3 regions of the Paenibacillus sp. FSL R10-2782 genome follow, and region 2 is predicted to be linked to each of the others. Evidence: riboswitches for the same ligand, from Rfam matches in the RefSeq annotation. Region 2 holds a riboswitch; each other region holds the start of a gene.
The links. Region 2 has a riboswitch for cyclic di-AMP ahead of NST83_RS19450 (TrkH family potassium uptake protein). Riboswitches for the same ligand answer to the same signal wherever they lie in the genome.
Positions count from the first base shown of each region.

Region 1 (8,186 bases), 2.7 Mb from region 2:
TTTTTCCTCCAGATCGGCTGGAACGCTGCCATTTTGCGATAATACCCACTGTCGGACAGAGTCCACCGCGCCCTTGCGTACCTTGCGTCCATCGGCCAGATCCAGACCACTCATCCGGGTTTCCGCCTTGAACTCGATAAAGGTCCCACCTGCTGCCAAGGATTCATCCAGCGTGTACTCCTGCTTGCGCATCAACTCCAGCACTGAGCGCCCCTCAGGCGTCTCATCCTTCATCGAGCTCATCGCAGCCCACTTTACTAACTCTGTCTCCTCTACGCCCCCTACAGGCACGAATTGGCTCGCCATTCGGTTACCGAAGGTGATTGTACCCGTTTTGTCCAGAATCATCGTATTGATGTCCCCGGATGCTTCTACCGCCTTGCCTGACATCGCCAGCACGTTAAACTGGGTGACCCGGTCCATACCGGCAATCCCGATGGCTGACAACAGTCCTCCAATCGTGGTCGGAATCAGGCAAACCAGCAATGAGATAAGCACGGGAACAGGCAAGTCAATGTTAAAATGACGGGCAATCGGTGCCAGTGTCACCACTACGATCAGAAAAATAATCGTCAAGCTGATCAACAGAGTACTCAGTGCAATCTCGTTCGGCGTCTTTTGCCGCTGTGCGCCTTCCACGAGCGAAATCATTTTATCAATGAACGTCTCGCCCGGTTCTGTTGTAATCCGCACCTTAATCCGGTCACTGACCACACGCGTCCCGCCGGTTACCGAGCAAAAATCACCGCCCGATTCCTTGATCACTGGTGCTGATTCTCCCGTAATCGCCGATTCATCCACTGAAGCAAGACCTTCAATCACCTCACCATCACTCGGAATCATCTCGCCCTGGGACACCATCACAATGTCACCTTTGCGCAGCTCGGTCGAGCTGACCACCTGAATCTCATCCCCGACAAGCTTGCTGGCTTGTGTGTCCTGCTTGGATTTTTTCAAAGAAGCAGCCTGCGCCTTACCCCGCCCCTCTGCTAGCGCTTCGGCAAAGTTAGCAAAAAGCAACGTGAACAACAGGATGATAAAAACAGCCAGATTAAAGCCCATTTCGTTGCCAGTTCCAAAATAACCGGGAAACAGCAGCATAAGCAGCACGACCAATGTGCCGATCTCCACAACGAACATGACAGGATTTTTCATCATGATCATCGGATTTAATTTCATAAAGCTATCCTTGATCGCATGCTTCAAGATGCTTTTGTCCAGCATGCGTTTGCGTTGTTCCTTCATGATCAAGCACCCCGTTCATCCATTCTCATTTTCTTCTTCCTGTTCATCTTCTTCACATGGTCAGAAATTCAGCTACAGGCCCCAATACGATTACGGGCAAAAAGGTCAACGCGCCGATCAACAGCACAACCCCGATTAAAATCGCCCCAAACAGCTTGTTGTCCGTGCGAAGTGTGCCCGTCGTCACGGGAGTCGGTGCTTTGGCATTCAACGAAGCCGCTACAGCTAACAGTGCAACAATCGATACATATCGTCCGAAGAACATAACGATACCCGTTGTGGTGTTCCAAAATACGTTGTTATCCGCAAGACCCTCAAATCCCGAACCGTTATTAGCCGCAGATGACGCATATTCATATATCACCTGAGTCAACCCGTGGTATCCGGGATTTGTGACCGCATCGTATCCCCAATGACTCATAAAAGTGAGCGCAGTCGGCACCAAAATGAGAAACGGATGTACCAAAATGGCAATCGCGATCAGCTTCATTTCCTTGCCTTCAATCTTCCTGCCCATAAATTCCGGGGTCCTGCCGACCATCAATCCACATATAAACACACCCAGAATCGCGTACATCAGCATATTCATCAGCCCGACACCCTTACCGCCGAAAATGACGTTCAGCATCATTTCACCCAAAGCAGCCATACCGCCCAATGGAGTCAGTGTATCGTGCATGTTATTGACCGAGCCTGTGGTAGCCGCCGTCGTCACCGCCGTGAACAGTGCCGATTGTCCGATGCCAAAGCGAACCTCTTTCCCTTCCATGCTTCCCTGAGAAGCATCCACACCCAGTGCCTGAATCAGCGGATTACCCGTTTTCTCTGATACGTACGTAATGGATAGGAATACGAGAAACAGTACCATCATCGAGCTAAAAATAATCCAGCCCTGCTTGCGATTACGGGCGAACAGTCCAAAGGTATACGGCAGCGAAGCCGGCATCACCCACATCGCCAAAATTTCCAGCACATTCGTCCAGGGATTTGGATTTTCAAAAGGATGCGCTGAGTTGGCCCCATAGAAACCACCCCCGTTCGTACCCAAATGCTTGATCGATTCCATCGAAGCAACGGGTCCCAAAGCAATCTGCTGCTGTGTTCCGCTCAGCGTCGTGATATCCGCCGCAGGCTGAAGCGTCTGCGGTACTTTCAATCCAACCAGCACCAGCGTAAGCACAAAGGCCAGCGGCAGGAAAATCCGTATAATCGCTTTGATAAAATCCTGAAAAAAGTTGCCCATTCCTTCTCCGCGCCGCGTCAATCCCCTCATAAAAGCCGCAGCAACCGAAAAACCGGAAGCAGCCGAAGTGAACATCATCATCGTAACAAACGCCATCTGTGTCAGGTACGTAAGTCCGCTTTCTCCGCTATAATGCTGGAGATTCGTATTGGTCATAAAGCTGATCACCGTGTTAAAGGCCAGTGACGCCTCCATATTGCCGTTTCCCACCGGATTACCGGGGAGCAGTCCCTGCAAGCGCAGCAGCACATAGCTGATCGCCACAAGCACGACATTCGTAGCAATAAAGCTCATCACATACGTGGTCCAACGCATGCTCTCCAGCTTTTTCAATCCTATAACCTTATAAATCAGCTTCTCCGTTCCGCCAAACACCCGATCCGTCCGATTCGGTTCGTTGGAGAATACATGATATATATAGGTGCCCACTGGTTTCACCAGGAGCAGCAATATCACAATCACAATTCCAATTTGCAGCAGCTCCATCATCTATTCCCTCCTCCAAAATACTCCTGCGTTTGGAACAACAGACGGGTTCATCGCACCGGTCGATTGCACACGTTTGCGAAAACCCGCTGCCTCTGATGCTTCACTCATGATCTGCTGTCCCCCGCCCGCTTGATCCTGTTTAGCTGATTAGAACTTTTCAGGATTCAGGAGTGCGTAGATTAAATACACAAATACAATAGCAGTAAGCGTAAGCATAACTATCATCCTTTTCGCCCTCCCTTGGAGGTCTGCGCATCACACCAGCGTACAAACAGCAGTATCACTCCGTAACTCACAGCCATCACGAGCAGCATGTATATATCCATCATGTTCATACCCTCCCGTACCAATCCTTAATTCATCATTCTTACACTCTTGTAAAATCGCTATACAACTAAATTCGCAAATTTTAATGTATACCAGCATACCTAAGCGACTATCCGTTCAGCAGGAAACCCACCTCTCCATTCAAAGTGTAGATCACATGGTCTGCTCCCAAACCTCGATAAATCCCTTGAGGATTACAGCCTTGTGTAATGACATAGACCGAATCTGATGTCAGCGGCCGGCATATTTGCAGAAAACGGCACGTCAGATTCAAGCTGTTCTCAAACAAATACACGCAGCCAATTTCTTTTTTGGGAAAATTCCATTTCCCCGCTTGCATCGTATTGATGCGCACAACATGCTCCACACCCATTTTTTTGAGCTGTCGTTCCTCCTGAGCGCTATTCGTCAGAACCGCAAACGCCAGTTTTTTGTACATAAGCAATTTCACAAAATTTCTGCCCGATTCATTCGGTGCAGTGACAATGATTAGCCGACCTTCCATCAGTAGCTCCTCTCCCGGTATAAAAAGACAACAAAAAGAAGCCAAAGGAAAAAGGCTTTCCTCCGGCTTCTTACGTAACCATGATAAAATAAACCATGGCTGCACACGGCGGTTTGTTGCCTCTCCCTGTACGCTTACGAGGTTAGCTGTCGGATTCGGACGTGAGAGTCGCCCTATTTCTGGCACTTGGCCAGAAAATTCACCCCATGAGACACACGGCCCTTTAAAAGCCGAATAGATCTCCTTTGGTTCCCCCGCTTTTGCAACTGCAAAATTCAGCGCTATAGACAATTCGTTGCTGCTTCATTCACTTCATTTGAAATTACGTCTTGAATCATACACCCGCGCAAGGAACACTGTAAAGCTCACCTGCAGGGTTATAAATCGGTCTTTGGAGCATAAAAGATTAATAATAGCGCTTACAACATAAATATCCTTCTCCCAGCTCCTTCAATCTCGGTTTTTCATCCCTTTTCGAAAATGAAGAGGCATGTCAATATTGGCGTATGGGGAGTATTTTTTGTAAAAGAGAAAGAAAAAGTGCTGTATGTACCTGATAAACGCCGATTGAACCTGTTTTCACCATGAGAAACACCGCTATTTGCCCCATTTGCAGTGCCATTTGCCGTTTTGGACAAAATACGATTTTACAGTAGCAGATGGCGCATTACATCTATTTATAGACTTGCAGCCCTTCGTTAAATTTCTTACAATTTAATTGTAGAATATCAAATTAGGAGGAAAACCATGACCGTTTATGAATATGATGCACAAACCCTGCAAGGGAAAGAGCTTCCGTTGTCCACATACGAAGGAAAAGTGCTGCTTATCGTGAATACAGCCAGCAAATGCGGGCTAACCCCCCAATACAAGGCGCTACAAGAGCTATATGACCAATACCATGAGCAGGGTCTTGAAATCTTGGGGTTTCCCAGCAACCAGTTTGCCAAGCAAGAGCCGGGCTCCAGCGAGGACATTTCGGAGTTTTGCCAGATTAACTATGGAGTTACGTTTCCGATGTTTGCCAAAATAGATGTCAATGGCGATCAGGCGCACCCTTTATTTCGCTACCTCACCCAAACAGCTCCGGGCGTATTAGGCTCCAAAGCGATCAAATGGAATTTTACTAAATTTTTGATTACACACGAAGGTAACGTATTTAAGCGCTATGCCCCACAGACAACTCCGGATAAATTGGCGGGGGACATCGAGAAGCTCTTGCAGCAAAGCTGACAGGCTTTTTCATCACCTTCTCACAAGCAGCCAATCCCAATGGCTGCTCCTGTGGATAGGAAAAAGGGATATTTTTGTTCAGCTTATATAACAAAAAAGCATCCAATCACGTCAAAAACGTGTCAGGATGCTTTTTAGCTGTGTCTTGCATGTAATGCGGTCGAGAGGACTCGAACCTCCACGGGCGTACGCCCACTACCCCCTCAAGATAGCGTGTCTGCCATTCCACCACGACCGCAAATTCTAATGTTTTGAGGCAACAGATTTATTATACTCCCTTATATTCTATTTGTAAACATAAATACAATAATATTTTATGAAGTGAAATAAACTAACACGTAAAAGCTATAAAAATATTTAATTTGACATATTAGTACTACAAGTGTAAATATATATTACATAATAACTCTAAAATTTTTCTTAATCCGTTTTGTGAGTTACTTAATATAACATAAATATTCTATTCCAAGGGGGCGAATCGCCTTGCACAAAGGCAATCGTTTGCTGAACTACGCATTGCTGTTGGACCCTTCCCTGCCTGTCGGTGGTTTCACTCGTTCCTACGGGCTGGAGGAGCTGTTTCGCAATGGCCGCTTAACCTGTTTGCAAGACCTGGAGCACTATGCCCGCACTGATCTGCACCCTCAGTTCACATCCCTCGATGGCATGGCTATCAAAAGCCTTTTTATCGCTGTTCAGCAAAATGATGGTTGGCGTATCGCCCTCATTGATAAAATGCTGCACGCCCAGCGTTCTTCCCTACAGCATGTGAAAGAGTCACGCCTATCAGGCCAACGCCTGCTCAAGCTCGCCAAAGCTTTGTACCCTTGGCTTGAATTTGACCGACTCGAAGCCACACTCATTCAATACAATGCGATGGGTACACTTGCTACCGTTCATAGCTGGATTAACGTTTCCCTTGGAAATGATGTAGAACAGACCATTCACGGCTATCTTGCTGCAGCAGTGTCCTTCTGCGTCGAAGATGCTTTCAAGCTGCTCAATCCCCCTTATGAGGAAAAGAATCCTGTTATTCAGCGAATGACCCACGAGCTTCTAGCCGCATGGAAGCAATACAATGTCCCTGAGTCAGAGCCAACCGTATTTCAGCGCGGCCTTCTGCATAGGCATTGGTCCAGCTCCTACATTACTCAGCCACCCTATATGAGCAGCAGCCATCAGCGCAGGTGAAATTCACTGATTCCTTCGTCCGCCCCCGTTATAAGCCTCGTGCATTCCCCTGATGCCTACTTTCACCATTCCAGCACCAACGACAAAAGCACTCCACCACTTTTTCTAGTGACAGAGTGCTTTTTTTCCAGAATACAACTGCAATTTCGTACAATTAACAGGCTCCAGACGGATTATCCAGACCATTGATCACTTAATTAAGTAATATTTTTATCCAAATTACGTATTTTAGATTGTAAAAACACGTATAAACGTGTATCATAGTTTCAGATGGTTAATTCTAACATGTTTACTGATGATTATTATAACACACCAATTATTCCGCAAGAATCCGTAAGGGGCGATTTCACTTGAACAACAAAATGCCTGTCACCTCCCTCGGGTGGGCCATCAAACAAAGGCTTGTCGAACTTCGGCTGGACCAGAAAACATTTTGTGAAACGCATAATATCCCGCCTTCACGCTTGTCCAATCTGATTCACGGCACCCGCAAAGCACAAAGGTACAGAAAACAAGTTGCCGCAATCCTCAACATCGACGATAACGATTATAAGGAGGCGCCGCCACTCTGAAACCAACGACGTGAGCGTCTCCCCAAGTATACGGCACGCTACAACATCGACAACCCAAACAAACTCGTCAACCGAACCCTCCAGTCCGTTTTACGGGTTTCAACCTGAGTGATCTTTAGCGAGAAGATCATTCAGGCTGTGTTTTGTCATTTTCGACTTTTTGCTTACGATATTTCGCAAATTCCACATATTCTAATATGAAATTCTGTTCTTCTGTATCCAGATCCTCTGCCTGGCAATTCAATGGCCCCATCACTCCAAAAAAATAAGCAGCCTTCTGCTCCTGAAGTACGCCCTCACCCGGCTTGACGCCTTTCATTAACCAATCCAACGATACATTAAAAAAGTCCGAAATCTGGATTAAATGCATCGTTCCCGGTGTTGTTTTGCCTCTTCTCCAGTCTCCAAGATTCCCCGAGCTGATTTTGAGCTTTTCACAAAACGCCTTCTTCGTCATTCCCCGATCCTTGATCAAGGCTTCAATTCGCTGATAAATCGTTTGGTCTCCCAAAATTATCCCCTCCGATAACCTAACTTTTCCTTGACTGTTCCCAAAATTTCAATCATCACTGCAACCATACTTATTCGGTAATCATTACTTTAGTATTCTGCACCCGATTATTCCGTAGTTGAATCTTCCTGCTTTTTCTCTTTACGAAAGCGGGTAAATTCAATATACTCAAGTATAAAATCCCTTTCCGCCTCACTAAGCGATTGCCCCTGGCAATCCAGTTGCCCTAAAGCTCCAAAAAAATAAGGGTCTCTCGACTCCCTCAATGCCTCACCCTGCACATCGCGTCCCAACATGATCCAATCCAGACTAGCATTAAAAAACGAAGCGATTTCAATGAGTTTATTCGTGCCTGGTGTCGTCTTTCCTCTTTTCCAGTCCCCAAAATTTCCCGTACTAATACTCAACTGCTCACAGAACGCTTTTTTTGTCATCCCACGTTCCTTGATAAGCTCTTCAATCCGTTGGTAAATAGATTGCATAGAAGTTCCTTCCTCTCTAGCAGACTTTCAAATAACGATATCATGTCCCCTGTTCCCATTTCAAAGATCACGTGTGCCAAAATTGCCGAATTATGTATGTTGGCTTTCATTATACCACAATATGCAACAAAAACCGCCTATTTTCCGAAGAAAATGGCGGCCCTCAGTCAAAATCGTGTACACCCATTACAAAGTGTAGTTGTCAATTTTAAGTAGAATCTGCTTCAATTCGTTCAATGTTTCACTCAAGTGCAATAAATCTTCTTCTGGCAGAAGCACCAGTCTCTCTTGAATTTTATTGGAAAAGGTATGAAATACCTGTTCACAAAAAGCATCGCCTTCTTCTGTAATTGCCACATTCACGACTCTGCGATCCGAGTCACACGAC
Region 1 is NZ_CP151951.1:1,399,711-1,407,896, reverse strand. Features, by position in the region: gene kdpB (potassium-transporting ATPase subunit KdpB) at 1-1,245, opposite strand, end outside; gene kdpA (potassium-transporting ATPase subunit KdpA) at 1,298-2,974, opposite strand; gene NST83_RS06490 (hypothetical protein) at 3,414-3,809, opposite strand; cyclic di-AMP (ydaO/yuaA leader) riboswitch at 3,925-4,100, opposite strand; gene NST83_RS06485 (glutathione peroxidase) at 4,557-5,042, shown strand; tRNA gene NST83_RS06480 (tRNA-Leu) at 5,198-5,280, opposite strand; gene NST83_RS06475 (urease accessory UreF family protein) at 5,544-6,233, shown strand; gene NST83_RS06470 (XRE family transcriptional regulator) at 6,584-6,805, shown strand; gene NST83_RS06465 (helix-turn-helix transcriptional regulator) at 6,933-7,316, opposite strand; gene NST83_RS06460 (helix-turn-helix domain-containing protein) at 7,424-7,798, opposite strand; gene NST83_RS06455 (MarR family transcriptional regulator) at 7,985-8,186, opposite strand, start outside.
Region 1: another riboswitch for cyclic di-AMP. It lies ahead of NST83_RS06490 (hypothetical protein); the one in region 2 lies ahead of NST83_RS19450 (TrkH family potassium uptake protein).

Region 2 (8,186 bases):
CCCTTCGTATTCACCGCGCCGTTGATGCCGCCTTGAGCACAAACGGAGTGGGACCTTTTGACCGGAACCAAAGAAAATAAATGAACGTGAACTCCTGCCTCTGCCGCCTTGATCGTAGCCATTAGACCCGCAAGGCCGCCGCCCACGACAATAATGTTGGATGCTGCCATTTCTGCTCACTCCTTTTTTTCAGGATTTTAGCCAAATCCTCTTTTACCATAAGAAATAGAATCTGCAAACGATGTATTGCAAACACGTAAAGTGTACATTCATTTTTTACAGTAGCTGTTGAATAGCACTGCTTTGTATCAAGGCGGTTGCCGTTTCCTGGAATTCCGCGCTGCGGAATGCCAACAGGGAAGCGATGAAGCCGATGGATACAACCACGAACAAGGTCATGCAGATATAGGAGGACACTTTTTGTGCACGCGGTCCCACCGTAATCCCCCAACTGACCATAAAAGCCCATAGTCCGTTTGCAAAGTGAAAGGATGCCGAAACGACACTGATTAAATAAAGGATAAAATAGACTGGATTCGTCACAATGCCATGCATCACACCGCCTAGCTGCTCATGTGTTACATGACCCAAAGCCACCTGAAAACGTGTATCATATACGTGCCAGATAATGAATACGAACGTAATCACACCGGAAATGCGCTGAAACAGAAAGCGCCAGTTACGCGAATAGCCAAAATTTTTGACATTCGGATCAGCCTGATAAGCGATATACAAGCCATAGATTCCATGGAACAGCAATGGCAAGTAGATAAATAACGTTTCAAGCACAATAACAAGTGGCAGACCATTCAGGAAGGCCACGCTGCGATTGAATCCTTCCTTGCCGCCCTCCACCGCTGTGAAGTTGGTCACCAAATGCTCTACAAAAAATAGAGCCAGCGGAATGACACCAAGAAGCGAGTGTAGCTTTCTGGAATAAAATCCTTTCATCTAGGTAATGCTCCCTTCTCCCAAAAATAGCGTTTTCAATAGTAATATAACATATAATATGACATTTCCCGACAGGAAATGTCCAGCAAGATGTTTCTTAAAAGAGAAAACAAAAGTGTGAACATCTTGTGTCGCTTTCATGTTACTCCTTTTCGGCTTATAATGGAATTGCAATATACGTATTAATTGTTATGTCTTTTTTGCATATAGAGAGGAAGTGAATGATTTGTTTGAGGAATTGAACGCTTTTGCCGTCATTGTCGAGCAATCCAGTCTGAATAAAGCCTCCAAGCTGCTTAATCTCTCCCAGCCCGCCCTGTCCCGCAAAATCGCCAAGCTGGAGGAAGAGCTGGGTGTGAACCTGTTTGATCGACGGGGCAAACGACTCGAAATTACATCAACAGGCCGATTTGTATATACCTTCGCGCTGGAGCAACGGCAACGGCAGCTCCGCTTTTTGCAAAAGCTGTCACAGCACAAAAACGAAGCCCAGAGCATGCTTACGCTGGGTGCGAGTCTGACGACACTCCAAACAACGCTGCCTACTCTCGTCGAAGCCTTCATGAGCAAGCATCCCCAAACCGAGCTGAAGCTACTCACAGGCAAAACCCATGAGATCGTCGCTTTTGTGCGCGACAAAAAAGCAGACGCCGGTATTGTCGGGTCTGCCATTCATGAGGCCGGCCTGCGCTGCATTCCCCTGTTTGACGATCATTTGGAGCTAGTCGTTCCGATCGGTCATGAATTAACGATGAAGACGGAAACAGCCTCGATGAAAGATTTGCAAGGGCTGCCAATGATTATTTTTTCCAAGGGAACCTGGTATCGCAGTCTTACGGATGACCTGTTCCAGCGCAGCGGGATCATGCCGGATATTCGTATGGAAATCGACTCGTTCGAGGCGATTGTGCGCCTCCTGCCGACCTGCAAGGCTTCGGCATTGCTGCCCAAATCCTACTTGCGCAACGAGTTGCTGCGGGATAATGGGCTAACCCCGCTGTACTTGCCTGATTTGAAAGAGACACGGCGAACCACCTCCCTTATCTACTCGGAGACGACCGATCTGGGACCGACAGCACGGCGCTGGATCAGCGAGACACGTGCATCGTTTGCCGGCTATCGTATGGTGTAGCAGGGTTAGCCTTCTTCATTAACGTTAACGACCTCGTCCTCAAAGCGGCCGATATTATCATTGGAGCCGATGATGACCATAATATCGTCTGCTTTTAGCCGATCCATCGCTGTTGGTGCAATCAGAATACCGTTCGCCGTATGAAGCGCCACAATGCTGCAACCAAAGCGGGTACGGGCATTCAGCTCAGATAGCGTTTTGCCATGCAGGCATGCAGGAACATTGAGTTCCACAATGCTGTATTCCTTGGACAGCTCCAAATAATCAAGCAAATTAGGTGTAACCAGTTGATGCGCGACTCGTATCCCCATATCTCGCTCGGGATAAATGACCCGGTCCACACCGAGCTTTTCCAACGCTCGTCCGTGCAGCACAGAAATCGCTTTCGCAACGACTTTGCTCACACCCAGCTCCTTTAGCAAAATGGCAGCCAGAATGCTGACCTGAATATCAGCACCAATCGCAACAATGCCGCAATCGAAATTACGGATGCCCAATGATCGCAGCGAATCCTCATCTGTAGCATCTGCCACGACGGTATGCGTCAACAGCTCACTCATACTGTCCACAACATCCTCATTCCGGTCGATGCCTAGCACCTCGCACCCCATATCTACCAATTGCAAAGCCAGGCTTGAGCCAAATCGTCCCAAACCAATAACTACAAACTGCTGCGTTTTCATATCTACTCTAGAACTCCCTTATCCTATAATCATTTTGCCTTCCGGATGACGATATAATTCCTTACCCTTTTTGGGTCCTAGCGCATACGCCAGTGTAAGTGGGCCGAGTCTACCTGCAAACATCGTCAGGGTAATGACCAGCTTGCCTATAAACGTCAAATCAGGTGTAAGTCCCATCGACAATCCCACCGTCCCAAATGCAGACACCGCCTCGAACAATATCATTAGAAAATGATGATCCTCGGTTGCTGACAAAATCATCGTCACGCCAATCACAAACAGCAACCCCAGCAGTGTAATGGTCAAAGCCTTGTAAATTCGCCCCTGCGCAAGCCGGTATTTGAACAGTACAATATCCTCTCGACCTCGCAGCATCGAAATCACGGCTCCAATGAGCAGCGCAAACGTTGTCGTCTTAATCCCGCCTCCAGTAGAGCCAGGAGAAGCACCGATAAACATCAATATAATGATGAAAAACTGCGTAGCCTGTCGCAAGCCAGCGATATCTAACGTATTGGCACCTGCGGTGCGCGGTGTTACGGACTGGAATAAAGATCCCAGCAGTTTTCCACCCCAATCCAGCGAGCCCAGTGTCTTCGGATTGGTAAACTCGAATACAAAGATGACAAGCGTGCCGACTACGATCAGGGTAGCCGTCATACTGAGTACCACCTTGGTATGCAAGGAAAGTCTCCCACGCTTGCGGTATTCTACCAGGTCCGACATAACCACAAAGCCGATGCCACCCGAAATAATCAGAAACATAGCTGTAAAATTAACAATAGGATCATACACATAACCTGTCAGGCTGCGAAAGTGACCGAATAAATCAAAGCCCGCATTGTTAAACATGGAAATGGCATGCCAGATTCCAAAATAAATCGCCCTGCCTACGGGCATATCAAAGGACCAGCGAATCGCGAATATCGTGGCGCACACGCCCTCAATGATTAGGGAGTACAGCAACACCCTGCGGATCAATCCGACAATTCCCTCAACAGAGGTCTGGTTCATCGCTTCCTGCAAAATCAGGCGCTCCCGCAAGGAAATGCGGCGCTTGAATACCAGCGCAATCAAAGTAGCCATCGTCATAAAGCCGAGACCGCCAATCTGAATCAGCGCAGCGATAACCACCTGACCAAAGGTGGTAAAGAAGGTACCGGTATCCTTAACGACAAGACCTGTAACACAGGTTGCGGAGGCGGCTGTAAACAAAGCATCTATAAATGCAAGCGGCTTCCCCGTTGTATTGGAAATCGGCAGCATTAACAACAAGCTGCCTATAAGAATGATAATGGCAAAACCCGCAACGAATATCTGCGGTGGAGAAAGCCGAAGCCATCTTGCATTGGGATTCATCTATTTATCACTGCTCCTACTTGGTGAATTATGAGCATGGAGACGCTCCGGGTGCAGATTGTTCTTATGATTGCTGTTACCCCCGGATTTTTTTCTGATTTTTAAGCCCTTTTAATGGTTAAAATCCGGTGGTAGCTTATGCTTACGATGCGAGCTTTCCTATGGAAAGCTTTCAGGCAACCGCTTCGCTTCTTCAGAACCATTCTGCCCCCTCCGCTACTGCCAGCTCATAAAATCACCAATCTCTTTTCAGTTTCTTTAGTCCGTTTCTTTTAGAGAAAACAGCGATCGGAAGATCAAATGGATCGCGAAGCGGGCTTAACTCAGCTACGTTTTAATAACACAAAAAAAGACACCGGAAATCCGAGTGCCTGACTTGGTTCCTGTTCACAGCCTACGAGGTTAGCTGACGGATTCGGGCTGCACAGTATGCCCTATTCACACTTCCGGTCCGGGACCGGCTGTAAAATTCACCCCAGTAACATGGTTCCCCCGTTTTCCTATGGAAATTCGGCTCAATTGTATATCGTTAACTATATATTTCATATGCATTGTCTCAACAGATTATAATCCTTCTATATACAGAGCACAAAACCGATTTCGCCGAAATAACGTTAAATTAGCGGTAATTGGAGAATACGCCGCCTTTAATCGCAACTTATCTAATTTTATTGAAACTTTAAACTGCTTTCACTCCATTTTCATGAATATCGTAGGTCTGTTGGCGGGAACCTGTGCAGTATGATATCTTTAATGGATGTTCTTATTTACAGATTAAGGAGGAAACTCATGAATCCTATCGGGAAACCGGTCGTGCTCACGGCCAACTTCAAAAGATTAGGCTTGCTGGGCGGGATTGGCCTGATTTGCTTTTTTGTCTTTCAATTGCTTATTCCCTCGTTTAGTAATCCGAATCCGGAAGCACTGACGAATGCCAAGGTCATCAGCAAGCAGGAAGCAGTCATGCACGCACTGGACTTCGCCCGCTCCGAGCTGGGCTATACCGAATTACGGTCTAAGGAGCCTCTGGTGACCTATCAGGCCGAGACGGATTTGTACGGTTATTTATCCAGAGAAAAGCTGCTTCAACAGTATGATCGTATTTGGAAAAAAAGGTATCCCTACGAAACCTTCCGTGTCGATTTGCAGGAACCATCTTCCAAAAGCAAACTGCAAATTCATGTAGATTTGTCCACTGGCAAAGTCGTTAGCTTTAAACGAATGACCTCCAGCACCAGTTACACACAAGCTGATATTTCTACGGATGAGCAAGCACGTAGCAGGCTTGTACGTGCAGCCGAGGGAGACATGACGCTGGAAGCGAAGGAGCAGGCAGCGACAGCCTGGGTAAAACGCTTTGGCTTTAAGCCGTCGGACTTGAAGCTCGCGACAACCGCAGGCGAGGGTGGATTGAAGTATACCGTGGACGATAAGAAAATCGGTTCCTCGGTGCTTACACTGGCCTTTACTTTTGAAGACGGGGATGTTCGCTCGTTTACACAAAGCTTTTCGGCCCCATCGTCCTATACGGATTATGTCAAAAAACAAACGTACTGGGCAAACTGGATGACCTACGCGGGTTATGCCTTATTAAGCTTGGTTTTGGGCATACTTGCCATCGTATACGCCTCACTCACACGACGCCACACTTCCTTTGTACGTGGCATTGTGCTGTCCATTGTATATTTTGCTGCCAGTATGGCAGGGACATTTAACATGCTGCCTATACTGCAAGCAGAAGCAGGTGGTCAGGGAGCACTTATATTTCTTATGATTTTGCAAGTCGTGGTTTCCTTCGTAATGGCTGTAGCAATCTACTTCTCCTTGGTCGGCGGTGACGGGCTGATGAGCAAGGTTGGACTGAATGCATGGCCACGCGCCAAAGAGCCGGGCTACGGACTGTATGTGCTTCGCAGTATGTATGTGGGCTACTTGTGGGCCTTTATTTTACTCGGTGTACAATCCATTTTGTTCTTTGTGCTGGAGCGTACGCTTCATACGTTCTCCACAACAGATGCCACACAATCTCCTTACAATATGGCCTATCCATGGTTACTGCCGATTATGGCATGGATGGCAGGCATTGGAGAGGAAGCCGTATACCGTCTGTTTGGTATCCCGATGGTGAAAAAGATGGTGAGAAATACTTTTGTTGCCTGTCTGATTACCACGCTGATTTGGGCACTCGGGCACACACTGTATCCGATCTATCCGGTCATTTCCAGACCGATTGAGCTGACCTTCCTTGGATTGCTGTTCAGTTTTGTGTTTCTGCGCTACGGCTTTATTGCCGCCATGTTCAGCCACGTTATTTTTGACAGCATTCTGATGGGACTGAGTGTGATGACGCTAGGAGATAGCGTGAACCTGTTCGCAGGTATATTCTGGATCGTGCTCCCTGCCGTTGTGGCCTATATCATGTACTGGTTTAGTCCAAAGAAACCAAATCGAGTCATGTTTGAGCCCATAAAAAAAGAAGAGCCGTATTCTACGACTCCTCCTCCCGAAGGGCAGCTATAATCTGACGCGCAAGCTTATCACCGATAGAGAGAGGCCGGAAGTCTTCGACGCTGGCCTCTCTTATTTTTTTAAGTGAGCCAAAATGCTTAAGCAGCAGCTTACGCCGCTTCTCGCCAATTCCCGGAATCGAGTCCAAACGAGAGGTTACCATGGATTTGCCCCGTTGTTCACGATGGAATGTAATGGCGAATCGGTGAACCTCGTCCTGAATCCGTTGCAGCAGGTAAAATTCTTCACTGTTGCGGGCCAGTGTCACGGCCTCGGGAGAATCCCCCACCAGTAGTTGAGAGGTTCTATGCTTGGCATCCTTCACCAGACCACATACAGGAATGAACAAACCCAGTTCATTCTCCAGCACATCCACAGCGGCCTTAATCTGTCCGCGTCCACCATCGACGACGATCAAATTCGGGCGCTCCAGATTTTCCTTGAGCACACGCTCATATCGACGCCGAATGACCTCACGCATCGTTTCATAATCATCAGGCCCCTGTACCGAACGGATTTTATATTTACGGTATTCCTTCTTGGCAGGCTTGCCATCAATGAACACAATCATGGCCGATACCGGATCAGAACCCTGTATGTTGGAGTTATCAAACGCCTCGACCCGGTGCAGGCTATCCAGCCCAATCGCACGCCCCAAATTGCTTGCAGCCTTGGATGTCCGTTCCTCGTCCCGTTCAATCAGCTTAAACTTCTCATCCAAAGCGACCCGTGCATTTTCCGTAGCCATCCCTGTCATTTGCTTTTTCAATCCACGTTGAGGCACCAGCACCTTTACATCCAGCCATTCAGCCAGAGCGTGAGCTGCCGTAGCTGGTTCCTCCAGCCCACCTGACAGTTGGGTTTCTGTGTTGTCTCGGTCCAATGCTTCTCCATAAGAAACACGCTCCTCTGCCACTAGCAGTGTATCAGCGAGACGCTCGAACGAATGTTCTGCATTTTGCACATCCGGCACTGTACCTGCTTCTTGCGCAGCATCGTTACTGGTCTGTCTGGTTCCCTCGGTTGTTGCAGTGTGAGGAGCAGCTTCCGCCTCAGCCGATTGACCGACATCCCCCGGTTCCTCCTGCTTCATCAGCTTCGGTGTATCCGGCAGCAATATTTCCTGCGGCACCGCCGGGTTATCACTATAATATTGCGTTACATAGGACATAAAATCGCTGTAAGCCTCTCCGTAAAAAGGAAACGTAGACATATGCCTCTCGATCATTTTACCTTTACGAACATATAGAATCTGCACACACATCCAGCCCTTATCCACCGAAAATCCGAATACATCGCGGTCCTTCGCATCGGCTGTCGTGATTTTCTGCTTTTCCATCATCGCGTCAATGCTGATAATCTGGTCGCGCAGCTCCTTGGCACGCTCAAAGTACAGTTCCTCTGCGGCCTCCTGCATTTTATGTTGAAGATCTTTTTTAATTTCCTCATGCCCACCACTCAAAAAAGAACCAATCTCCTGACCAATCTGGTCATACGTTTCCTGCTCAACCTCTTTCACACAAGGCCCCAGGCATTGATGCATATGATAATAA
Region 2 is NZ_CP151951.1:4,292,089-4,300,274, forward strand. Features, by position in the region: gene sdhA (succinate dehydrogenase flavoprotein subunit) at 1-170, opposite strand, end outside; gene NST83_RS19435 (succinate dehydrogenase cytochrome b558 subunit) at 277-951, opposite strand; gene NST83_RS19440 (LysR family transcriptional regulator) at 1,178-2,083, shown strand; gene NST83_RS19445 (TrkA family potassium uptake protein) at 2,089-2,766, opposite strand; gene NST83_RS19450 (TrkH family potassium uptake protein) at 2,785-4,125, opposite strand; cyclic di-AMP (ydaO/yuaA leader) riboswitch at 4,502-4,651, opposite strand; gene NST83_RS19455 (type II CAAX endopeptidase family protein) at 4,915-6,645, shown strand; gene uvrC (excinuclease ABC subunit UvrC) at 6,614-8,186, opposite strand, start outside.

Region 3 (8,186 bases), 1.4 Mb from region 2:
AAGCGTGACAGTAGAAATGGAGGGTACACAGGTTGCGCATTAACAAGTTTATCAGCGAAACCGGTTTTTGCTCGCGCCGGGAGGCGGACAAGCTGGTAGAGAGCGGCCGCGTGACGATTAACGGCGAGGTGGCGGTGCTGGGCAGTCAGGCGGAGGAGGGCGACGATGTCCGTGTGAACGGCAAGCCACTCCGTGAGAAGTCCAATCACGTATATATTGCATTGAACAAGCCGGTGGGGATTACAAGCACGACAGAGAGCCATATTCAAGGGAATGTTGTCGACTTTGTGGGACACCCGCAGCGGATTTTTCCCATCGGACGTCTGGATAAAGATTCGGAAGGTCTTATTTTACTTACCAATGACGGAGATGTTGTGAATAAGATTTTACGGGCGGAAGGCAAGCATGAGAAGGAATATATCGTAACGGTGGATCGACCCGTCACACCTTCTTTCGTGCAGGGGATGTCCACAGGTGTAAAAATACTCGGTCAGCGGACGCTTCCCTGCGAAGTGACGCGTGTTTCTGAGTACGTATTCCGCATCATCTTGACGGAAGGAAAAAACCGTCAGATTCGGCGCATGTGTGCTGCCTTCGGCTATGAAGTGAAGAAGCTGCAACGTCTGCGGATTATGAATATTCGATTGGGGTCGCTTCAGAGAGGCGCCTGGCGCGACCTGACAGAGACAGAGAAGCAGGAACTAGGTGAGATGCTGAATTACACACTCAGCTAAGCCTGAGGGCTTCTCATGGCTGATAGATGGCAGGGCAATGGATAGGATAAGAGGCAGAGTGGAATAGCACAATGAAAAGGCACCAGCTGCATAAAAAATGCGGCGGTGCCTTTGTCTATATAACATATGCATAATCAACCTTCATTCGAGCTTGAGGTAGGACTGATAACTTGTGTGCCGTTCTGATATTTACGTAGTACGGAAATTTCGACACGGCGGTTTTTGGAGCGTCCTTGACCATCCTGATTGCTTGCTAGGGGACGATACTCACCATAACCGATGGATACAAATTTGGTTGGATCAAGCTGCGGGTTGAGTAGCAAAATGCGCAAGAAATTCAGAGATCGTTTGGCACTCAAATCAAAGTTGGATGGAAACTGGCTATTGGAAATAGGGACATTATCCGTATGACCCGATACGATAACATCATAGCCAGGAAACTGCTGGAGCATGCTGGAGATGGACTTGGCCAGCTTTCTCGCTTCCGGCTTTACTTCGGCCTCACCCGATGAAAACAAGGCGTTATCACTAATAGTTATCATGAGCTGGGATTGGTTCAGTTTTGTATTGAGCAGCGGAGTCAGCCCATTATTTTCAATATACTGATCCATTTGCTTTTTGAGCTTTTTCAAGTCCTCTTCTTCCCGCTGGGCGAGTTGCTTTTGCAGTTCAGCCGTAGAAGTTGCCTTCGATTTTATAGGTTGTGTTACCTGTTCTTTATTTTTGCCCATATCTGCGGATTGTGGCGATGGATTGGCAGCAGAGTGATCCAGTATGCCTGTGCCGCCACTAAAGGCCGCACTCATGGATTGAGCCATAGTTTCAAATTTTTTGGCGTCGAGCGCGCTCATCCCGAATAAGACGATGAAAAGAGCTAGCAGAAGGGTCATCAAGTCGGAATATGGCAACAGCCAGCTTTCGTCGGCATGCTCCTCGTGCGGTTCATGTCTTTTTTTACTCACCGGAATCCCCATCCTTCTCGGTCAGGGTAGCCCGTTCGGTTGGAGTCAGGAATATCGTCAGTTTTTGGCTGATCGCAATGGTGGATATACCTGATTGAATCGACAGCAGGCCTTCGACCATCATCAATTTAAGCTCTACTTCTTTTTTGGATAGTCGTTTCAGCTTATTGGACATTGGATGCCACAGGACATAACCTGTAAAAATACCAAGCAACGTCGCAATAAAGGCTGCCGCGATGGCATGAGACAGCTTGGCCATGTCACTAAGATCGGCCAGAGCGGCAATCAGACCTACGACGGCACCGAGTACCCCGAGCGTTGGAGCGTACATACCAGCCTGAGAGAAGATCAGTGCACCGGAGCGGTGTCGATCCTCGGTGGCGTTAATGTCCTCCATTAGAACATCCCGCACGAATTCCTGATCATTACCATCAATAATCATACGCATACCACCACGCATAAAGGGATCGTCGATCTCCTCTACCTTGGATTCCAGCGCAAGCAGACCTTCGCGACGGGTAATGGATGCCCATTCGGTAAATGTGCCGATGAGCTCTTTACGGTCCAAAAGCTTTTGTTCCGTAAAAATAACCTTGAACAGTTTTGGAATCCGTTTGATTTCTTCCATCGGGAAGGCCATAAAAATACTTGCTGCCGTTCCGACAAAAATAATCATGTAAGCAGCGGGGTTGTTGACCAAGTTGATCACTGGCGCACCTTTGAGAATCATCCCGACGACCAATGACACAATCCCGAGTACAAGTCCAATAATGGTTGAAATTTGCATGATACACCTCATCCATGAGAATAGATTTTGAATCCTTTCATGCCGCCGGGGTCGTCCTTGCCCCAGGCACGTCATTACAAGACGGATTATAGTATTTATCGACAAAACTCTCTTTTTTGTTAAGTACGAATTTCCGGTATAATAAGGTGATTATGTAATGAATGGCGGAAGAATTGGAGGAAATGGCATGGGAGTGAAGCACGGACGGGAGTATGAACAAATTTTGAACGATTTGACAGAGGCTGTGGGACGCATTCCAGATAGCTATGAATTTTTCGAAATGGAAGCAGAAGATTGGGACAGGCTGGACCCGGCAGGGCGTCAGGAAGTCAATGAAGCACTGGCTGAAGATCTGTTTTATGCGCTGGGTACAGAGCCTGTTATCGCTGTGGGCAGCGGCGTTGTTATCTATGAACCGGGGCGGCACCGTATCTATGTGCTCATTGGAGATGAGGAGTTGACGTCGGTACCTTTGATTTGAACAGGCCGTTTTATGGATTTATCAACGGGGCCGTGGTAATATGGACACCAATATATCGTAGTTTTGGTCGCATTCAAAGCGGCTGAAAGGCTTCCGTACAAACAGGGAGGAGTCGTATCATGCCTTTTACACAAGGAGAGATTGAAGCACATCTGGAGAAGCTGGAGGGCTGGGAACTGGAGGAAGGACGATGGATTGTCCGGAAATATAATTTTTCCAGTTTTATGAAAGGGATTGCATTCGTGGATGAAGTTGCTGCTATATCGGAAGCATTTAATCATCATCCATTTATTACGATTGATTATAAGACCGTGACCCTGCGTTTAACCTCCTGGGATGACGGTGGCATTATGGCCGTGGATATTAAGGAAGCCCAACAATATAATGAAGCTTTTGAGAAAATGCGTAGCAGTCATTGAGCTAATCGTAGCCTGCCGTATGATAAAAGCGCCTTCGATATACAACAATGCTGTTGTATGCCGAAGGCGCTTTTATCATAGAACACGAGGCTGGTGGTCGGGATGATATACCATACAATGAAACGCCTTCTTGCCATCGGGAGTCTGACGTTCATAGGTATCGGTAAGCTCAAATCCGGCTGCCTTGTAAGCACGGATGGCGCGCCCATTCCAGGTCAGCACCTCCAGATCAATTTCATTCTCAGGATTGCGTCGTCTGGCTTCCTCGGCAATGGCACGGACAAATTCGGCGCCTCTGCCATGTCCACACAATCCGGGATGCATTCCCAGACCTAGCCGGGTCACGCCAATCATCGGGAAATATTGAGCAAATCCGGTTAGTATGTTCTCGTCGTCCAATACGGCTACGTATTGATCTTGGCGAAGCGAGGGGCTTCCAAATTCGACCTCAAGCGCCTTCATTTGTTCCCAAGGCAGCCAGCCGTATATATTGTAGGGTGGATCATAGCGCCACTCACATATCGCAGCCGCCTGCTGCTCGTCCATCGGCACGATTCGGTAGTTAGATATTGAGGCAGGCATGTCTTCCCGTCCTCCTTTTACAAGTACTTAAACCATTAACAACAGATTGTAGACAAGTTGCAGGGGATTGGCAAGCGTGTTTATTTCATACCCAAGTCGGGTATACATTCAATAAGAAGGCTTTACTGCTCATATGCTCCCCCCGCCGTGACGGTAAAACCGACGATGTTCGCAACAACTGAAACCTTTTGAGGTGTCAGTTCGTCAGTAAAGATAACGTTTCTGATGTCGCGGACATAAAAAACCGCAATTCGATTCCGGCCAGAATCAAATTGCGGCTCAGGTTAGCTTGCTGTTCGTTAGTTATTCTACGTTGTCGTCATCAGGAGTTTCAGAAGCTACAGCGTGGTAAGCATCTGTGCTCATAATTCTTTTGGCACCGACATATCGGTTAGCGTAATAATTTTCGTTCAGTGAGCTAACAACTACACCACGTGAAGATGAGGAGTGGGCAAATTTCCCTTCACCCATGAAGATACCTACATGGGAAATGCCTCTACCTGTGGTGTTGAAGAACACCAGGTCTCCAGGTCTCATTTCATCGCGGGATACGGAAGATCCCATTTTGAATTGTGATCCGGATTGATGCGGCAGTTTAATTCCCAGTTTTTGATATACATACATTGTGAAGCCGGAGCAATCGAATCCGTCGAGTGTAGTGCCTCCGCTTCTGTAGCTCGTTCCTTTGGTATCTTGGATGACCTGGTCCATCTTGGAGTCTGCAAATGCACTGCCGCCACCGAATGTAAAAGATGTAAAGGCAATGGCAAGACCCATGACTGCGATTGTTAGTTTCTTCTTCAAAAAAAATATACCCCTTCCAATGCCTGCGAGGTTAGCTTAAGGATTCGGTAGAAGGTTCCCCTATGACCACTCTGTTGCGAGATCAATTCACCCAAACTGGTTCCCCCGCTTCCTAGGTGCCAGGAATTAGGCTTAACTTAAGATGTGCACCTTGGAGAGCAGTATTCACGATAACGATGCTTTAAGGTAAAGGTTACAATAAAGATTACAAAGTTGTTACTATCAGTTCACTGCGATTATTGTAACAAAGTCGGCTGGCTTTGGCAAATGTTTCATCGCAAAAAGTTACAAAAAAATCTGCTCCCTTTATCGCGGGAACAGATTTTGTTAAGAGTATTCAGTTATGTGCCGTTTACATGGATAGGAATGGATATAGATAGTCGCCTTTCGACAGCCAGAAATTGCTCAGGAGGAACGGAGTGGGGGTTCAACCTCTGCCGGAGATATCGGTATGCCATAGGCGGTACTGTGAACTGATGTGCCATAGCCTGACCAGACTGGTAACAAAATGATACGTTTGCTGGAGAATGAGTGCCAGCATGCCAGTCCAAATCATCGCCACCGTGCCGAATAGGCCAAGGACAAGCAGCACACCTGCGCCGAGCAGAAGCGAAATACCGATAGCCGGGAGGATTTGGCGAAAGAAGGCGAGCAGCGACGGCAGTATGGCGTGACCACCTACGGTGCCTAACTGCATGTACAGGATGCACTGGCGGATGAACCAGCCATAGGCGATCCAACCGATGGCATAGGGCAGCACATGCAGCAGATAGGCGGGAGATTGCAGCGCCCCGGCTACGATAGGGTAGAGCCTCGGCACCACCCAGAAAGCAGGGAGCAGCAGGAGCCCAAGCTCGATGATGTAATAGATAATAGATGATAAACCATGACGTTTCATTCCACGGAAGAAAGACAGACTTTGCGGCTCGGTTGCATGGGTGTGCAGACTTTGGTATATTCCCGCCCGGATGAAGGGGGTAATCAGTATACGCAGCGCCGTTGCCCCCAGTAGTATCCACAGATACATATGAACCTCCCGGTTGTCCGTCAGGGCAATATGGCTCTCCATCCAAAACAAGGTCTTTCCCAGTTCGTTTTGACCCTGGTCAGGGTAGCGCAGCAGCAGGGGAGTAACGGCGGATTGTACCACTCGATAGAGAAAAACGCCCCATAGCAGTCGATACAGAAACAGAATGATGACAATATAAAATTGTATGCGCACAAGCGCCCAGCCTTCTTTTATAACAATACGCATCTATAGACACCTCACCATGACAGACTTCCAAGCATTGTCTCCAGCAGCTTGGTTACACTTATGCTCCAACGGGTCTGTGTTTTCTCGTCCAGTTCGGCCTTCAGGTTGTTGTTGATATGCTTGTTCTCCAGTGCAATCGTGTACAGTGGATCAACAATCACATGAGAGACCGGGGATGCACTTTTAAGTCGATAGGTGGTGCTTTTGCCCATACCGTCCCATGCCTTGAATAGCGTTGTGCCGTCCTTGAAGGTAATTTGAACAGGGACCTTCGGATAATCGGCCCCTTTTTTGCTGAGTGTAATGATTGCTTCGTATCCGTTGGTCAGCGGGCGGTTCGTAATGCGATCTACCGAAAAGTCCGCCATCTGGCCGTCGTATACATATTGTTCAAAATAATGGCTCCACGAACGTCCGGTGGCTCTTTCGACGATACGCTGAAAATCCTGTGAGGTTGGATGCTTGAATCGATAGGTCTGGACGTAGGTACGCATAATTCGGTCCATTTTTTTCGCGCCGACCTGGCGTTCAATGCCACGCAGCACCAGTTTACCCCGAGAATAGGCATTTTGTGCATATTCAGTAGCCGAGCCGTACTTCCAGGACTCGCGGTTTAACGGCTGTGGGGAAGACACCTGTCCAGACTGTAACGGCAAGTTGGGGATCAGTCCGTACTCTTGCTCCATGAGTCGTTCCTCTGCATAAGAGGTAAAGCCTTCATCCAGCCATGGTTCCTCAAATTCGTTGTTTGCAACCATTCCATAGAAATATTGATGCCCAATCTCATGAACAACTGTCCGCTCCAGATTGTAGCCGGGATTCAGATTATCCGCGGCTGCGGCTGTAATCAGTGTGGGATACTCCATGCCGCCCGCGCCGCTGCCTGCTTTGGGTGGTACAACGATGGACAGGGTCGAATATGGATAAGGCCCGTACCACTTGCTGTAATAGGAAAGAGCGGCCTTGGCTGCGCTCATATAACGTCCCCGGAGTTCCTTGTGCGATGGGTCGAGATATAGCTTGACTTTGACTCCCGGTACCTCAGCAGAGGAAAATGGTTCTTCTACAGCTACAAAATTTGGTGAAGCGGACCATGCAAAGTCGTGCACGTCATCGGCATAGAATTGATATATTTTCTGCCCATTTTGCCGGATTGCTCCACGGGTAGGGAATCCAGTTGCGGCCACGATGTATGTTTCGGGCACTCGAATACGCACACTGTAAATTCCGAAATCGGCGTAAAACTCGGAGTTTCCATGATACTGATGCAGATTCCAGCCTTCCTCGGCGCGTCCACGCTGTCCTGCGGTTTCATAGACGCTAAGTTTGGGAAACCATTGACCCGCCATGACAAAATCATCTGTTGCGCCCATACGTGCGAAGATGGCGGGTAGCTTTACCTCAAACTTCATATATAATGTAATGCTTTCACCGCCTCGGACCGGCTTGGGGAGACGCACCTTCATGAGCGAGTGGTCGTTCACGTTACCGTCATCCGGCTGCACATACTGTGTCCGGTGCATGAGGGATAAACCGTCTTCCGTTTTAAGTTCAGTTAGTGTCATGGAGCCAAAGCCGTTCTTGGGCATGGTGTCACTGCGCAGCTTGCCCCCGGATTCCTTCATAAAGGTGGTTTCCATGGAAGAGAAGGCATTGGGGTACAGGTGCAGATACAGATCATTCACGGTTTTTGTGCCCGGATGCTTCCAGGTGAGCGTCTCGGTGCCCCTTAAAACCTGCCCTTCTTCCAGGGACACGTCAATGTGGTATTCCACCACACGCTTGCTGAGAATTTCCGAAGCGGGCTGTGGAGGACTTTGGGGCACGTCAGGCAGGATGTTTGCTCCCAGGGGCTTGCCCATGTTTGGCGCAAGCGCAGACTCTGACTGGGAATCGTACGGCGGTTTGCCCAAGGATTGCAGATCCGACTCAGGTTGAGGCTGCCAGGCAAACCATAACGTCCCTGCGAGGAGACCGAGGGCTAGTGTAGACAATAAAACGATTTTGGTGTGTGCTGGGGTCATACAATGGATACCTCCCGTTGACAAGCATCTACAGCATGTATATGTTTGCTTTCGGGAGATTATTAGTTAAAATATTTATAGTGTAGAATGAGTGTCAAGACGGAAAATGGAGGCCTAGTGACGCATGAGCGAAAATCA
Region 3 is NZ_CP151951.1:131,717-139,902, forward strand. Features, by position in the region: gene NST83_RS00505 (PAS domain S-box protein) at 1-8, shown strand, start outside; gene rluF (23S rRNA pseudouridine(2604) synthase RluF) at 33-734, shown strand; gene NST83_RS00515 (flagellar motor protein MotB) at 869-1,696, opposite strand; gene motA (flagellar motor stator protein MotA) at 1,689-2,483, opposite strand; gene NST83_RS00525 (hypothetical protein) at 2,671-2,964, shown strand; gene NST83_RS00530 (4a-hydroxytetrahydrobiopterin dehydratase) at 3,084-3,383, shown strand; gene NST83_RS00535 (GNAT family N-acetyltransferase) at 3,459-3,965, opposite strand; gene NST83_RS00540 (C40 family peptidase) at 4,269-4,769, opposite strand; cyclic di-AMP (ydaO/yuaA leader) riboswitch at 4,775-4,912, opposite strand; gene NST83_RS00545 (hypothetical protein) at 5,197-6,024, opposite strand; gene NST83_RS00550 (M1 family metallopeptidase) at 6,036-8,048, opposite strand; gene NST83_RS00555 (YwhD family protein) at 8,173-8,186, shown strand, end outside.
Region 3: another riboswitch for cyclic di-AMP. It lies ahead of NST83_RS00540 (C40 family peptidase); the one in region 2 lies ahead of NST83_RS19450 (TrkH family potassium uptake protein).